DNA from 3 places in the Psychrobacillus psychrodurans genome. Region 1 is predicted to be linked to each of the others. Evidence: a T-box and tRNA genes for the amino acid it is inferred to sense, from the RefSeq annotation. Region 1 holds a T-box; the other regions hold tRNA genes.
What was found. The T-box of region 1 lies ahead of argS (arginine--tRNA ligase). A T-box ahead of a tRNA ligase gene usually reads a tRNA of that ligase, here a tRNA-Arg.
Positions count from the first base shown of each region.

Region 1 (5,826 bases):
AAGGTGGAGAGTAAGTAAATAATGTATCTATGCCAGTTGCTTTAACACAACCAAACTAGCAGTATGATTTAGTTTTTGCTCAACCTGCCATCAATTTCTTTTGCAATTTACTAAAAATTTTCTATCTTTTGTTTTCACTATGTTATGATAATTTCATCATAACTTATAGGCAACAGGGGGATTTTTTGTGAAACGTTTTATACAGTGGATGCTGAGGTTAGCTGTTGCATTCATCGGTATTCTACTAATCAGTGGATTGCCAATTCTTATTAATGGTTTTCAAAAAGGAGAGCTTTGGTGGAGGGAATATGGGGAACATTTACTCGTTATCTTTCCATTGAATCGTTTCCTAGATACATATTATAGTAGTTATATTGGGGAGTATATCCTCTACTCACTAGAAATATTATTTTTAGCACTGCTTGCTGCAGTTATTTTCGCTTTATCATTCACCATAATTACTATGCTTTTTAAGGAACGTTCCCGACAAAGAATCAAGACATTGTTTTTCTTTTTGGAGTCATTACCTGATATTCTAGTTATTTTGCTTATTCAATTACTAGTTATCTTTGTCCATAGACATACGGGTGTTTTTATGTCAATCGCATCTACTGGTGGAGAAAAAATCTACCTACTTCCAGTTTTTTGTTTAATGATTTTGCCGATGGTTCAGCTTTACCGCTTAAGTATGCTGACGTTTGAAGCAGAAGAAAGAAAGTTGTATGTGGAGCTAGCAAGATCTCTTGGGTTTAATAAGGTTATCATTTTACTCATACATATTTTTCGTAACGCTATCATTAGCATTTTCTTTCAATCTAAAAAAACGATGTGGTTTATGCTGTCAAATTTATTCATCTTAGAGCGTATGTTCAACATGCCAGGAATTATGTTCCACTTAAGCGAACATATGTCTGGAGAATTATTTTTAATAACTGTTTGTAGCTTTTTCATACCAGTGTTCATAATATATAGCTTTTTTGAGTGGTACTTTTTACGTCGAACAAGCCGTGGAGGTACTATTTTATGAAATTGTTATTGAAGCAACCTTATTTTGTATTCGGTTTTCTCATAATAGCTTTCTTTCTTATCGGAAGCTTTGTATTTGAATGGTTAAATGGTCCAGACCCGAAACAAACCTATTTTATAATGGAAAAAGGGCGAGTCATAGAGGCTGCACCGCTCTCTCCAAGTTGGCTTCATCCGCTTGGGACCGATCAATTTGGCTTTGATATGTTCGCAAAAATTATGCTCGGTGCAAAATATACGATTATTTCAGCTATGGGTGTCGCTGCGGTACGTATGCTAATAGCCGTGCCTATTGGATTTGCAATCGGAACATATTGGCAAAAACGTCGAACAGTTATTAATAGTTTCATTGATCCTCTACATTATATACCAATGACTATTTTTTCTTATTTAATTTTGTTTCCTGTGTTATGGGAGCCGATGGAAGGATTCTCCACAACTGTCTGGGAGCGTATTGTCATACAAGTCGTTTTAATGGCCATTATTACAGTGCCGATTGTTTCTTCACTTATTGGCAATGAGGCGAACTTATTGTATCAGCAGGAATATATTCTAGCCTCGAGAACTCTAGGGGCAAGTAAGTCCCGAATTATTACTAGACATCTATTCCCAATGATGCGAGAAAAGCTATTCGTCTTATATGGTCAGCAGGTCGTGGAAACATTAGTTGTCTTTACTCATTTAGGGCTTTTACAATTGTATATTGGAGGGACAGATGTCAGTTATGACCCAATGTTCGCTGATCCTCCTAAATCGATTGCATATGAATGGGCAAGTCTTTTTGGATCCTCCTTCCGTTATTTGCAGGGAGTTCCTTGGTTGCCGCTCGGTCCAGCTATTTGCTTTGCACTTGTCATTTTAGCCATTGCTTCGATGATAGAAGGCTATACTCGAGCTGTTAGTGGTCAAGTGAAAATACCGAGGCGTAAGAAAGTCTCTTTTGTCTCTGATAAAACTGTGGAATGGAATCAACAACAGCTAAAAGAAAAAATGCAGTTACTTTATAAGGAAAAACAAAAACTGTAGAAAGTTATCTGCAGCTTTTGTTTGGAACATTTATTCTTCTACTTTTTTACCTCTTGTTAACTTTTCAAATGGTTCCATTTCTTTATCTCCATTTGGAAGATAGTTGAATGGATTTCTTTCTTGTGCAAATTCTTCTTTTGCATTCAATTGAATACCGATTTTAGCACCAGTAGTTGCTGTTGGATCATTTAATATATTTTCTATTTCACCATCAAAATGTGGAGAGGGGTTCACATGTTGATTGTCACTTCTTCGTGGCATTATATCATCTCCTTTGTAGTTAATATGACAAAGTAGAGGTTGTTCTATTCGAGGTTTGGGTTTTACCTTTTGCTAATCAAAATTTATTTTACAAATGAATCGAGGTTTTAACAATGACTATGCCAATTATTGAAACATCAAGATTATTATTAAGAGAAGTTACAAACGAGGATGCTTCTGACATGTTACGCTATTTGTCAGATAAAGATGTTGTAAAACATATGGGATTGGAACCTTTTCAATCTGTAGAAGACGCAGTGGATGAAATCAGTTGGTATCAGTCTATCCGCAAAGATGGATCTGGCATTAGATGGGGAATTACGCTAAAAGATGCTGGAAAGGTTATCGGAAGTTGTGGATTTCTTAATAGAAGTACAAAGAATTACCGTGCTGAGGTAGGATTCGAATTAAGCAAAGAATATTGGGGAAAAGGAATTGCTTTTGAAGCCTTAGAAGCAGTTATTAAGTTCGGTTTTAATCATTATTCATTCGAACGAATCGAAGCCTTGATCGAACCAGCCAATGCCCCTTCACAAAAGTTAGTGGAGAAACAGGGGTTTAAAAGAGAGGGTTTACTAAGACATTATGAATATACTTGTGGAAAATTTGATGATTTGTATATGTATTCTATTTTAAAAGATGATTTAGACAGTTGACAGAATTTTGAACTTCTTGTAAGATATCTAAAATCATAATGTTAAATTCATTGAAGAAGAGAGTAGTCGATACGAGACTGGGAAGCGAGTTAGGGATGGTGTGAGCCTAATACACGAAGAATCGATGAACCGCACTTTGGAGAAATGTCCTGAAAGTCTAGTAGGGAAAATCGGGGAAGACACCTCGTTAAGAACGGAAAAGCGGTCACAATTGTGGCAACTAGAGTGGTACCACGGGAATTTTAGCTCTCGTCTCTTATTTAGAGACGAGAGCTTTTTATATGGGAGGAAAATACATGAACCTGACAAATCAAATCGCAAATGTCATTTCAATTGCTTTAGAAAATGAATGGACTGCTGAACAAGTAGAACTGTTACTGGAAAAGCCAAAGCAGACAGAATTAGGAGATATTGCATTTCCTTGTTTTACATTAGCCAAAAAATTTCGTAAAGCTCCGCAGCAAATAGCGTTAGAGTTAAGTGCGAAACTAGAGGATCAATTAATAGCTAGCGTTCAAGTTGCTGGTGGATACGTGAATATTTTCCTCAATCAAGCTTTTGTTACAAACCAAGTTTTACATTCTATTATGACGGATCTACAGAAGTATGGAAGTAAAAATAGCATGCATGAAAAAATTGTAATCGATTTTTCCTCACCGAATATAGCGAAGCCTTTTTCCATGGGGCATCTACGTTCAACTGTAATCGGTAACTCCTTAGCAAATATTGCGGAGAAGAATGGGTATGAAGCTCTTCGCATTAATCATCTAGGAGATTGGGGTACACAATTTGGCAAGCTGATAGTTGCTTATAAATTATGGGGAAACAAAGTGAAAATACTTGCAGCACCTATCGAAGAGTTATTGAAGATTTATGTACATTTTCATAATCTGGCAGAAAAAGATGATTCTTTAAATGATCAGGCTCGTGCAGCTTTTAAATCACTTGAAGAAGGTGACGAAGAGGCTCTAACCCTATGGAATTGGTTTAAAGAAGCATCTTTAAAGGAGTTCCAAATAATATATGAACTTTTAGGAGTTCATTTTGACTCTTATGCTGGGGAGGCTTTTTATAATGATAAAATGACTAGAGTAGTTGACGACTTAAAGAAAAAGGGATTGTTAATTGAATCTAACGGTGCTTTTGTAGTAGAACTCGAAGATATGCCACCTAGTCTGATTACCAAAAAAGATGGGGCGACTCTTTACGCGACACGCGATCTAGCAGCAGCTATATATCGTCATCAAACATTTCATGCGTGTAAAACGTTTTATGTTGTGGGGAATGAACAAACACTTCACTTTAAACAACTTTTTTCTGTACTTGAAAAAATGGGATTTGAATGGTCCAAAAATCTAGTGCATGTTCCATTTGGTATGATGCTCAAAGACGGTAAAAAAATGTCTACACGTAAAGGTAAAGTAATATTGCTTGCGGACGTAATAACTGATGCTATTAAGACTGCTCAGCATAATATTGAAGAGAAAAATCCAACATTAGAAAATAAGGAAGAAGTTGCAAAACAAGTTGGAGTAGGTGCAGTGATTTTCAATGATTTAAAAAATGACCGGATGAATGATATTGAGTTCTCGTTGGAACAGATGCTTAACTTTGAGGGAGAAACTGGTCCTTATGTACAATATACCAATGCTCGAATTTGTTCATTGCTTCAAAAAGGTAGCTTTGAGGTTGAAGCATTCACTTTTTCTTCTATTGGGGTTGAAGCTTGGCCAATTATCCAGCTACTTGAGGATTTTCCACGTGTAGTAGAAAAGGCATTTGATAATGCGGATCCATCTCAAATTGCAAAGTTCAGTTTACTGCTTGCGCGCCAGTTCAATAAATATTATGCTAGAACAAAAATTTTAGCCGATGATGGAACGACTTCTTCTAAGTTAGCATTCGCATTTACAGTTTCTGTTGTCCTGAAGGAATCCTTACGACTTCTAGGTGTACCAGCTCCAGAGAAAATGTAATACTAATAGAACTATGTACAATTTGATTAACGAACACTCCCATAAGCTTGGGAGTGTTGTTTTATTTGAGGGCTATATGAAGGGATTATTGACCTTAGATAGAATAAGTATGGTAGTACGTATTGGAGGATAGTAGAAAAAGATAATTGAATCAGTATAAAAGCTCTGGATGCATATTTTCTAGAAAAAATAATATAACCGGGAATAGTGCAGATTTAGCAATTCTAATTGCAAATAAAATCGGACTTTCTCATAATAATTCTCATTATCGGAAATCTGGACGAAGCCATTGAGCCGTGAAATCATTTAATCTTTCCATCGAAGTAATTGAGTCGAAAATATGGATGATGCCGTTGAACAAATCAATGAGTTAAACCGGAAGAAATAGGAAAGGAAGACTTATATGAAAAATAGAGAAGTGAATCAATCTGACTATTATGACCAAAAGCTTTTGCCGCTCGATGACCAATTATGTGAACTTTTAAAACAACGTAAAGAGCTTTCAAACAACAATCCAGGTGTTCCACCAATTGAATCGATCTCCAATTGGGCGGAAAAGTATGGAGTTTATGAGGATTTGTTAAACTCGTTATTTGGATTATTGAGAAATGAGGAAATCTTTCGGCCACAGGTTGAACCAAATAATTTCAGAAGACATCTGCCAGTTATGAAAGCGATTGAAAAGGATGAACGTTTATATGCAATTACATTCATTCGGCAGTTTCACAATGCAAGTGTAATATACCTTACTATAGATTGGGATGCCCCGAACATTTCCGATCCTCTGGAGGAAATGCGTCGGAGTCGTTCTGAAGGTGCTTTATATCTATACATCAATGATAATTTTGATTGTCGTACTACTGGAAAAAGAGGATCGGAAG
Region 1 covers NZ_CP189791.1:2,034,546-2,040,371, reverse strand. The annotation lists gene ACQCPR_RS09685 (DUF4188 domain-containing protein) at 1-22, shown strand, start outside; gene ACQCPR_RS09680 (hypothetical protein) at 188-1,027, shown strand; gene ACQCPR_RS09675 (ABC transporter permease) at 1,024-2,052, shown strand; gene ACQCPR_RS09670 (hypothetical protein) at 2,083-2,313, opposite strand; gene ACQCPR_RS09665 (GNAT family N-acetyltransferase) at 2,427-2,969, shown strand; T-box leader at 3,011-3,229, shown strand; gene argS (arginine--tRNA ligase) at 3,266-4,945, shown strand; gene ACQCPR_RS09655 (hypothetical protein) at 5,349-5,826, shown strand, end outside.

Region 2 (5,826 bases), 420 kb from region 1:
TAGTAAATGCAGTGATAGAACATACGATAATCGTATCTGCGAATACCTCCATCGCTCCCCACATTCCTTGCTTCACAGGGTGGGCAGTCTTTGCAGTAGAATGTATCATTGGAGAAGTCCCCCAACCAGCCTCATTACTATAAACTGCACGAGCAACTCCCATACGAATCACCTGAGCAATTGCCGCTCCTGTGAATCCACCAACTGCTGCCATTCCTGAAAAAGCACTATCAAATATTAAAGAAAAGACAGGAATGATTTCGGAATAATTTTTAAAAATGATAAATAGGCCTGCAATCACATAGAACAAACACATAAAAGGAACTAACAAAGAAGCAATCTCACCTATCCGTTTGATACCACCATAGATAATAATATAAATAATAGTCAAATAAATAAATGAGGCAGGAATCATTCCAATATCAAACGTAGAGCTAACTGCTTCTGAAATTGTATAGTTTTGAAGTGTGATGAAAAATGTAGTAAAAATACCTAAGCCGAATAATATTGCTGGTACCTTCCAATACTTGAATTTCTTTTCCTCTCCAAGCCCTTTTTCCATATAATAAGTAGGTCCGCCATATGGGTTACCCTTTTCATCCGTATTTCGGTAATACACAGATAAGGTTACTTCTACTGTTTTCGTGATCATACCAAGTAGAGCGGTGATCCACATCCAAAATACCGCTCCAGGTCCTCCAATTGCTATTGCCGTTGCAACACCACCAATATTTCCTACCCCTACACTTCCACCAATGGCAGTAGCCACAGCTTGAAATGGTGTTAATATACCTTTTGCATCTTCCGTTTTATCTTTTTTACCAAACATCTTCCCGAATGTTTCTTTAAAAATATGCGGTAAATAACTAAACTGAAAAAGTTTACTTCCAATTGTAAAATATATTCCTACAAAAAGAACAGTAAAAATTAGTGGTAATCCCCATAACCAACCAACAATCGTTTCCAGTATTGTATCCAAAAAAATAACTCCTCTCCGTTTTCTGATTCTTGAGTCTCTATCTTTGGTATCTTATTTCTCCTCCAATTACGGTCATTTCCGTTTCGGTTGTCAATAATTCATCGGGATTTTCCATGCGAAAAGGGTCATGAGATAAAACGGTCATATCTCCCAACTTACCTCGTTCTAATGTTCCCTTTAAGTTCTCCTCATTGGTTGCATAGGCACCCCCCACTGTGAATAAGTGAAAAGCTTCATACATAGATAATTTTTCCTGCGCATTATATCCAGCATGGGTTTCTCCAGCCTTCCTTCTTGTTACAGCTGCATGAATACCTAATAAAGGATTTAGCGATTCAATAGGAGCATCAGAGCTTCCTGCACTTATTACACCTTTATCTAGGAGACTTTTAAAAGGATACGCAAAACCTGCTCTTTGTTTTCCGAGTCTATCCTCAATCCAAGGATAATCACTAGAAACAAATTTAGGCTGCAGATCAACTATTCGATGAGGACTTTTTAGTCTTTGGATTAAATGTTCATTTAATATTGAAACATGAATGAGCCTATCACGATATTTGGTAGGTTTAAATTGATCTAGAATATCAAGAACATCAATAAGTGCTTGGTCTCCAATTGTATGTATTGCTACTGGCATATCTTGCAGTCTAATGTTACGTATTAGTTGGAATAAGACCTCTTTATCGTACATCGCATTTCCAACATTGTTCGGATCATCCTGATAAGGCTCCGATAAATGAGCTGTTCTCCCACCTAGCGCACCATCAGCAAATAATTTTATAGCTCCTATTCTAACGTTATCATTTCCATATCCTGTGCTCATTTCGGTGTTCTTCATTTCCTCTAAATAATCATAATCTATTAACAGATTACTACGAGGTCCAACTCGATCACGATTGATAAGTTCATCAAATAACCTATATGTCTGTGACGCACCTCCAAGATAATTCGGATCATTAGTGTGAATACTTGTTAAACCTAAACTAGTAGCTTGTTCCAAGCCCGATTTCAATGCACTTTTTAATTGGTCATAGCTTTTTTCTGGAATATGCTTTGAAATGATTGTTGATGCCGTTTCTAACAATAAGCCATTAGGTTTTCTCGTACTAGGATCTAGAACGATTGTTCCACCATAGGGAATGTTCATATCTGAGTGGTAACCACATATTTTTAGAGCGATGCTATTGACCAAAAAAGCATGTCCACAAATTCGAGGTAAAAAAAGTGGCGTATTCAACGAAACTTTATCTAGCTCTTCAATAGATGGAATTCTTCTATTTGGAAAAACATTTTCATCCCAACCCCTACCTAAAATCCATTCACCCGGTTTCATATTAACTGCCCATTTCTCGATAGAATCCAATAATTCATCTGTAGTTTTTAAATTAGTGAGATCCAGTTCTTGAGAATTGATACCAACACTCGAAATATGCAAATGACTATCTATTAAGCCGGGCACAACAGTCCTACCTCCCAAATCGATAATTTTAGCTCCATCTCTCCCCCATTGTAGTTGAATCTCCTCATTCGACCCCATATCAACGATTCGTTCATTATTCATATAGATGGATTGCACAATAGGTTCCTTCGGATTCATCGTGTATATCTGACCATTTATAAAAATAGTTTTCATATTCTTCCCCTCCCTCTTAGTTATATTTATTATAAAATAAGCTATTCATAAATTAAATATAATTTTTAGATATATCTTAATATTCCGTCTTTTCAAAAGAGTATATGAAGTCTAGAAAAAATGTAGAACAAGTCGATACTATAGACTTTGGAAACGTATAATAAACGCAAAAAACACTAAGAAAGTTTTTATGGAGAATTTGTTTGTCTACTCTTTCAAAAACTATAAAGGTTACCGTCAAGGACAATCCCTTCCACGAAAGGGAGAAATCATAGGAATTCAAAAGCTTAACTCTTTTTCTCTTTTGAGGCTCACTTTAAATATTCTTTTAGTAATATAAAAATCATACTTAATAAAAATAGAAAGGAGCCCTTAGACAAAGGACTCCTAGAATTTGCTGAATAAAGTACGTTCAAAAAGATTTTCCGTTCACAATTGTTTTGCTCACTTTTAGCAGATGAACGACTTGTATATTTTCTTTCATATTATTTATCTGTTTGTTCTTGCTTCTTATTCAAATACTCGACACGTATTTTTTCAAGTTGCTGCTTTTTATCAAATTTGGCAGGCTTATGTTTTTCATGATACTTTGCCACAGTTTGCTTACCTTTGGTATCCAATTGATATTTTCCCACTTTGTTCACCTACTTTTCTTTCCTTAAAGAGAATCTATCCAACAAATATAATATACCTTATTTTACTGTAGTAAACAAAAATCCTCCATTCGATTGATTTGGAAGATAATATCGGTAATATATTCACTTAACTTCAAGGGTAATAAAAAAGGGATTCTGCATTGATGACCGAAGCCCCAACCGAATCCCTTTTCTCACAAAGAGTTAATGTATGTATTTATTTAGTATGTCCCAGGAGGGATTCGAACCCCCGACCGACGCCTTAGAAGGGCGTTGCTCTATCCAGCTGAGCTACTGAGACAAGTACTCCCCCACCTAAACTGATAGGAAAGACAAGATTTATTATATAATGATAATGAAGTTAAGTCAACACTATTTCTAAAAATTTATAAAGTTACTTTTTCAAGCATTATATGTTCAGCGGAATAAAAAGAAACTGTCCAGGAATTACCGATATTTTCAGCTATTGCGTAGCTTTTTTCTTTACGTCCTCGAGGTTGCTGTAGGCTACCAGGATTGATAAATAAAATACCTTCTTGCATTTCTGCTCCTAATAAATGCGAATGACCAAAGCATATTACTGAGGCTTGTACCTCCTGCGCTCGATAATAAAGGGGCATTAATGTCGATTTTACATTATATTTATGACCATGAACTACAAGTACTTTTAAATCCTGGACAGTAAAAAGTTCCTCTAGAGGAAACCGATCATCCATATCGCAATTTCCACGAACAACACGGATAGGAGTATTATAGAAGTAACTTGCATTTAACTCACTATCTCCACAATGTATAATCGCGTCCACTTCCTGTTGATGTTGTTCAATAACTTGTTCCATTAAGTTAGTTGCACTATGCGTATCACTCATTATTAGTAACTTCATTACCTCACCTATCCTTCAGAAATTATTTCTTTTAGGCCCAATGAAAGTTTTTTTATAGCGTTGCCACGATGAGATATGGCTCCCTTTTGCTCAGCTGTTAGTTCTGCCATCATTTTTTGTTCAGATGGAACATAAAAAATTGGGTCGTATCCAAATCCATTCGTCCCTTTTCTTTCAGTCCCAATTACCCCTTCACACGTCCCTCTAACCGTGAAAGGTTCTTTGTTTGGGGATGCCACGGCAATTGCACATACGAACCTTGCCGTTTTTTCCGATTCTTTGATGCCTTCAAGCTCTTTTAATACCTTATCTATATTGTCCTCATCATTTTTCTCTTCACCTGCATAACGGGCAGAAAAGATGCCTGGGCGTCCACCAAGTGCATCAACCTCTAAACCACTATCATCTGCAATAACCATCGTTTGTAAATGGTTTGCTAGGGAAGTAGCTTTTAGTAATGCATTTTCTTCAAAGCTTGAGCCCGTTTCTTCTATATCCATTTCTTCTGCGACATCATGGAGTGTTTTCACTTCATATCCTAAAGGGTTAAACAAAGCTTCAAAGTCTTTGGCTTTTCCTTTATTTTTAGTAGCAATAATAATCTGTTTCATTTTATATCTCGTCCTTTTTCTTTTATTTTTAAAAGCCAGCTAACCAAACTGGTTAGCAGCTCCTTTTAATGTTCCCCCGCAAGCAAAAGAAGACCCCGCTATTCGAGGATTCTCAAGCTAACAGGGTCATTTAAATGAAATTGTTCGAACATCTGCACTTGGTATTTCCAACCATTTCTCTACGATTGTTTTAAATATAGGTACAGAGCCGGTCGTAAAAAATATTGGTGTTTCTTTATGTTTAATCGGATTATTTAGTTCATGGTAGTTTAAATATTCTTTTACATCATGAGCAGTTTCTTCAGCGGAAGAAAGTACTTTTACATGATTCCCAACTGCCTCTTCAATATGCTTTTGCAAAAGTGGATAATGCGTACAGCCTAAAATAACGGTATCAAATTGCTCTCTCTTAAGTGGCGCTAATTTTTCCATCACCATATTTCGAGCAAATTCGCCTTCGTATTCATTACTTTCTACAAGTGGTACGAACGTGGGGCATGCCAAAGGAATTACTTTACTAGACGTATTTAAAGAAGCAATAGCTTTCTCATACGCACCACTTTTAATAGTACCGCTTGTACCTAGCACTACTATTTCATTACTTTTTGTTGCTTTAATCGCCGCTCGGGCACCCGGGAAAATTACTCCTATAACCGGAAAGGGCATCTTATTACTTAAAGAATTAAGTGCCACTGCTGTTGCTGTATTACACGCAATTACAAGCATTTTGATATTCATTTTTGCCAAAGCATTAGCCAATTGCCAGGTAAATTTCCGTACCTCTTCGCTAGTTCTAGGACCGTACGGGCATCTGGCTGTGTCGCCAATGTAAATTATTTTTTCATTCGGTAGTAATTGCATAATTTCTTTCGCAACTGTTAACCCACCTACTCCAGAGTCTATAACACCAATTGGGGCATTCACGTCTAATTCCTCAGTTCTTCATCTCTTGATGTAGTTTTTCTAATAATATAGATAAATTAGCTACTTCAACTTGATCGAAATGTTGAAGTACATCCTCTAAATATTGCTGTCGTTTGTCGATAACCTCTTCTATAATTCGTGCGCCCTCTTCTAACAAATG
Region 2 covers NZ_CP189791.1:2,458,265-2,464,090, forward strand. The annotation lists gene ACQCPR_RS11880 (sodium:alanine symporter family protein) at 1-979, opposite strand, end outside; gene ACQCPR_RS11885 (amidohydrolase) at 1,017-2,612, opposite strand; gene ACQCPR_RS11890 (hypothetical protein) at 3,098-3,247, opposite strand; tRNA gene ACQCPR_RS11895 (tRNA-Arg) at 3,475-3,548, opposite strand; gene ACQCPR_RS11900 (metallophosphoesterase) at 3,634-4,131, opposite strand; gene ACQCPR_RS11905 (XTP/dITP diphosphatase) at 4,140-4,742, opposite strand; gene racE (glutamate racemase) at 4,869-5,666, opposite strand; gene ACQCPR_RS11915 (MarR family transcriptional regulator) at 5,677-5,826, opposite strand, start outside.
Region 2: it has a tRNA-Arg gene. The T-box ahead of argS (arginine--tRNA ligase) is inferred to sense a tRNA for this amino acid. The anticodon was not compared.

Region 3 (5,826 bases), 890 kb from region 1:
TTTGAACTGCTTTATTTTTATTTATACTTCTTAGCCATTATTTTCCGGTACAGCGGACGCTTTCCTGGGGGCACGGGTGTCGCCGCCTTCACTCCAGACAACTATTATCCCTTCTATATCAAGAAAATCCCTGCATAATTTCAAGTATCAAAAAAGGACACCTTCTGTTTAAATTTAAGTATCCTACTACCAAATTCTAAACGAAAGAAGTGCCCTATTGTTTAAAGACTTTTAACATGAATCAACTAATTTTAACGCTAGTTTTTAAATCTGAAATTACTAAAATGATATTGCTTTTTTCATTCACCATTTACGACCTGCTCCTCCACCTCCGGAGCTACCGCCGCCGAAAACTCCAAAGCCACCACCAGAACTTCTTCCTCCTCCGCCAAAACCTCCACCGAAGCCTCCTGGACCGAATACCCGTCTTCTACCTGAACCGGTACCACCACCGCCTCCAGACATCATCTGCATAATCAAATAAATAACAACTATGCCGACGATAATCATTGGAAATGAGAATCCACCACCTGAAGAACCTGCAAGTGGGGAAGGTTCCTCCGGACTTGCCAACTCGCCGTCCCAACCATACTCAGTAGCTACCTGGTTATATAAAAGTTGGTATGTAGATAAAATAGCTCCCGGTGCATTTCCTTGCTCTAGAAAAGGGTAAGTGTACTCATCTAATATCCTTCCAACTTTTCCATCAGGTAAGGCACCCTCTAAACCGTAGCCAACGCCAATATAAACATCACGATTACCGCTTTTATTTGGATCCATTTCCAGGATTAATAGGACCCCATTATCTTTTTCCTCATCACCAATACCATATCCACGCATTACATCTACTGCATAGGTCGCAACATCCTGTCCATCTAAAGACTCGACTGTCATTACAACAATTTGAGAACCAGTAGCATTTTCTAAGTTTTGTCCAAGTGCTTCAATCTCCTGCTCCTGCTCTTCTGAGAGAACATCATAGAAATCCTGGACATATAGTTCCCCAGGTATAGCAGCTGGATAATTAGATTCAGCAAGTGCTAATAATGGGAATAATGAAGTGAGGAGAAGTGCAAATGATAGGACACGAGCACTTTTCTTCATCACTCTCCATCTCCTTCAAAATCGACTACTGGTGCTTCCTCCGCTCCCTCGGCTGATTGGAAGTATTCTTTCTCATCAAAGCCAAACATAGAAGCTACTATACTCCCTGGCATACGCTTTACTTTTTTATTGTAATCCGAAACAACTGTATTATAATCTTGTCTAGCTACAGATAGTCTATTTTCTGTACCAGCAAGCTCATCCATCAATTGCTTAAAGTTGGCGTCCGCCTTAAGATCTGGATAATTCTCCACAACTACTAATAATCTGCTCAAAGCTCCTGACAATTCATCATTCGCCTCCGCTTGTTCTTCTGGTGTTCCAGCCCCTGCCAACTTAGTTCGTGCGTCTGCGATATTCCCAAGCACTTCCTCTTCATGTGCTGCAAAACCTTTAACAGTATTAACTAAGTTTGGGATTAGATCCATTCTTCTTTGTAGCTGATTCTCCACTTGTGCATATGCATTATTAACGTTTTCTTCTTTGTCAACAAATCCGTTATAGCTTGCCATAAATACGCCTGCAATAATAGCAATAATTACAATGACAATAATAATTGGCACTAGTAACTTTTTCATTTCTCTCACCTCTTCAGTAAATATAGTATTATTGTACCTTTAATTCGAAAATACAAAACCTAATATTATTTACGGAATAAGGAAATATAAGTTTCAATTACCGTAATGATGTTCAATTGATGTATTACTACTTTTAAATATTGGATCCATTGTTTTATTCCTTCAATAAACGGGTGGTCATCGTTAAGAGTGAATACCAATTGGATGAAATTTCCGTTTAGCAAGTAAACTCCTCTTGAAAGCAAGTAAACTTAGGCAGAACGCAAGTATCCGATAAAGAGTGCAAGTAACTCTTTCTTAAGCGCAAGTAAGCCAACATCTTCCGCAAGTAAATACATTATTAAAGATAAAAAAGGTTTGGATTTTCCAAAGATGAGCAGTCTTTTTGCTGCAAATGACTACTTTTCAGTACTTCATTGTTTAGTTAATTTATTCAGTGGTAATGATTATTAAATGATATCTTTCTTTTCATTCTAAAAATGAGGTGATTTTGATGAGCAATACACTACCACATGATGCTATTAATACGTTGGAACAGCTTCAAGGAAAATTCCCTGGCCATCGTCGTGCACATGCAAAAGGCGAATTTTATGAAGCAGTTTTTACTCCAAACGGGAAAGCGATTCCTTATACAACAGCACCCCATCTTCAATCAGAACCAGTGCCCGCTACAGTCCGTTTTTCTAATAGCCCACCAGATCCTACTGCAGCAGATTTCCTATCTCCGGCAAAAGGAATGTCTATTCATTTTCATCAACCAGATGGTTCTACTAGTCATCAAGTATGTACCACCATTCCGATGTTCATAACAAAAGATCCAAAAACTTTTATTGAAATGCTGAAAATTTTAGGCTCTCATAAAACGGGGGTTCATTCAATTGATCTAGGTCTAGGAATTGTACAACTTCTCACTACCTTCCCAGAGCACAAAAAAACATTACTCGCACTCAAGGAACAGCTAAAGCAACCCCCTATTAGTTACGCTGCCCTGCATTATTATCCTATACATGCTTTCTATCTTGTGAATGCTGAAGGTAAGCGGCAAGCCATAAAATACGAGTGGCGTCCCTTAAAGGAGAAAAAATCATCTTCCTTCCTTAGCAGCATAAATTTGTCCACTAATTATTTGAGTGAGGATTTAGAGAAACGACTCGATAAAGGAACTGTATCATTCGAGTTATTTATACGTTTAGCAGAGGATACAGACGCAACAGATGATCCTACCGATACTTGGCCAACAGACAGACAAAAGATTTTAATCGGTCAATTAACAATTAATAATAAAATATTTCCTACAGAAAGCCTATTGTTCGACCCTACTATCGTTGGAAAAGGCATTGAATTGCCCGATGATCCAATTCTCCATTTTAGACATGAGTCTTATGCAGTATCGTACGATAGAAGAAATAAAGAAAACAAAAAAACACCCTAAGCATATAGGGTGCTTTACATAACTTGTTATACCTACCTTCACTTTTAAGAAAAAAGTAGGTGGGGGATGAAAAATCCCCACTGTTGGTAGTTTTACTTTATGCCCTCGGCGAGGATCGAACTCACATTCCAAGCTTCGGAGGCTTGTGTGTTATCCATTACACTACAAGGGCAAGCGACTTATCTATTATACAAATAGAAGGAATATAATTCAAGCGAACTTTTTCAAGCTTAATATTTGACCTTCCTTGACCATAATGTGTATGATAAAGTTACAACTGAGGGAACCTTTCTCAGTAACTAACTAATTTAAACCACCTTTGAAGGAGGCAATCAGGATGAATTTAATTCCTACTGTTATTGAACAAACTAATCGTGGAGAGCGTGCATATGACATCTACTCTCGATTATTAAAAGATCGCATTATTATGCTTGGAAGTGGTATTGATGATAACGTATCTAACTCGATCGTTGCTCAATTATTATTCCTTGAAGCAGAAGATCCAGAAAAAGACATCTCTATTTATATTAATAGCCCAGGCGGAAGTATCACAGCTGGTATGGCAATTTACGATACAATGCAGTTCATCAAACCTGATGTACAAACAATTTGTATCGGTATGGCAGCTTCTATGGGTGCATTCCTACTTACAGCAGGTACAAAAGGTAAACGCTATGCGCTTCCAAATGCTGAAGTAATGATTCACCAACCACTTGGTGGAGCACAAGGGCAAGCAACCGAAATCGAAATTGCTGCAAAACGTATCTTATTCTTACGCGATAAATTAAATAACATCATGGCTGAGCGCACTGGTCAACCAATTGAAGTCGTTTCACGTGATACAGATCGTGATAACTTCATGACAGCTGAACGCGCAAAAGAATACGGCTTAATCGATCACATTATCGATCGTAGCGAAATGAAAAAATCATAATAAATTGATTTAAACTCCCAAAGGTATATTCCTTTGGGAGTTTTTTATAATTCTTGATTTTTCATTTAGGTACTAACTATAAGGATCTAATCCTCAATCAATACCGTGTATATGGCCAATTATAATATTTAATATCTTTAAAGTTTATTGGTTCTGGATGGTGAATATATTGTTCATCAGCAGAATATATTTCTGGAAAATCACATATAATTTCTGTCGCAGCTATACTAAGCATTTCTTTTTCTTCCTCTGTAGGAATTTCATCAAAGTATACTTTCCAAATAAGATTATTATTTTCAATTTTTGCGTAAATGGCTTTTGTATTTTTAGTTATAGCACGAAAAAGTGCTCTTTGCGCACTTAAAATTAGTGCGATATTTGGTTTATTAATATTTTCCAATCCATATCTCCTTTAACAAACAAGTTATACTTCCATTTCTACATAAAAAGTTCACCTAAATTTTGATACACCCTTTTTATGAAAATACTTAATTCAATAACTTTTCTATTTCCTCTATAAGCTCATCATTATTTTTTATGCTATACCCTGCACTAATTTTATGGGGAAATACAATTCTATTTTCACCAACAAATATATACATTTGGTCATCCGGATTCGATGTTGATACTATCCTGTATTTTGCATCAAGTGGAGAATAAGAATCATCCGTTCTTTTTAGCTTCAATTCTTTAAATAGTTCCTTAATTTCCGTTTGATTTTTTTCAGATATATTAATTTCTGTAAAAGTTAAATTATTTATTTTCTCTATGCTTAAACTAGTTTCGCTTCTGAAAAACTCCTCAGTCAATACGTTTTCTATTTGTATATTATTCGATAATTGAATTCTTACTAACACAATTGAGATTAAGAGAGTTATTACCACAAGAATGAATATTTTTATAGTATTTTTCATACAACCACCACCTTATTTTGCTCTTCAATGAATGGTAAGCAGTTTATTTCACCCAATGTAAATAGTTATTCTGCAAATACTTTCTAATTCCTTTATATTGGATAATTCAGCTTAGTTAAGAGTTCAAGGCAAAGCTATACTAAATCTTCAATTTGGATACTACTCACTTAATTGATTGTAGTGAAAGGTGGCGACTCCAGCGGGAAAAGCGAGAAAGTTGAGACCCCGCAGGGAAGAAGCGTAGCGCCGCCCGAGGAGGCTCGACCTCGCCCGCGGAAAGCGTCCACCTGAAACGAAAATAAGCACAATATAAAAAAAACCGCCCTTTCGTCTAAATTGACTAGTGAGGCCGTTCATTTTTAAGATTCACTCGAGATGAAATTAGCTAGAGCTTCTACTGCTTCCTTTGCATCGGAACCATCAGCACTTAAACTTACCTTTGTTCCTTTGCTGATTGCCAAGCTCATAATTCCCATAATACTCTTCGCATTTACTTTTTTAGTATCTTTTTCTAAATAGACGTCTGCGATATAACGATTTGCTTCCTGTACAAAAAGTGCAGCCTGTCTTGCTTGAAGTCCTGAAGATAATTTTACTTCTACCTGCTGTTCTGCCATTGTCTACTCCCCATTTCTTTAAATTGTCTCTCCATTACGAAGCGCATCTGCTATTTCATCTATTTTTCGCAATCGGTGATTTACACCTGATTTACTCACATTGCCAGTAGAAACCATTTCACCTAGTTCTTTTAGTGTAACATCTTGATACTCTACTCGTAACCTAGCTATTTCACGAAGTTTTTCTGGTAATTGATCTAAGCCGATAGAATTCTCGATAAACCGAATATTGTCTACCTGGCGAATG
Region 3 covers NZ_CP189791.1:2,925,812-2,931,637, forward strand. The annotation lists gene ACQCPR_RS14380 (TPM domain-containing protein) at 304-1,104, opposite strand; gene ACQCPR_RS14385 (LemA family protein) at 1,104-1,682, opposite strand; gene ACQCPR_RS14390 (hypothetical protein) at 1,748-1,906, opposite strand; gene ACQCPR_RS14395 (catalase) at 2,176-3,114, shown strand; tRNA gene ACQCPR_RS14400 (tRNA-Arg) at 3,215-3,286, opposite strand; gene clpP (ATP-dependent Clp endopeptidase proteolytic subunit ClpP) at 3,452-4,048, shown strand; gene ACQCPR_RS14410 (hypothetical protein) at 4,146-4,448, opposite strand; gene ACQCPR_RS14415 (hypothetical protein) at 4,537-4,962, opposite strand; gene ACQCPR_RS14420 (HPr family phosphocarrier protein) at 5,322-5,579, opposite strand; gene whiA (DNA-binding protein WhiA) at 5,598-5,826, opposite strand, start outside.
Region 3: it has a tRNA-Arg gene. The T-box ahead of argS (arginine--tRNA ligase) is inferred to sense a tRNA for this amino acid. The anticodon was not compared.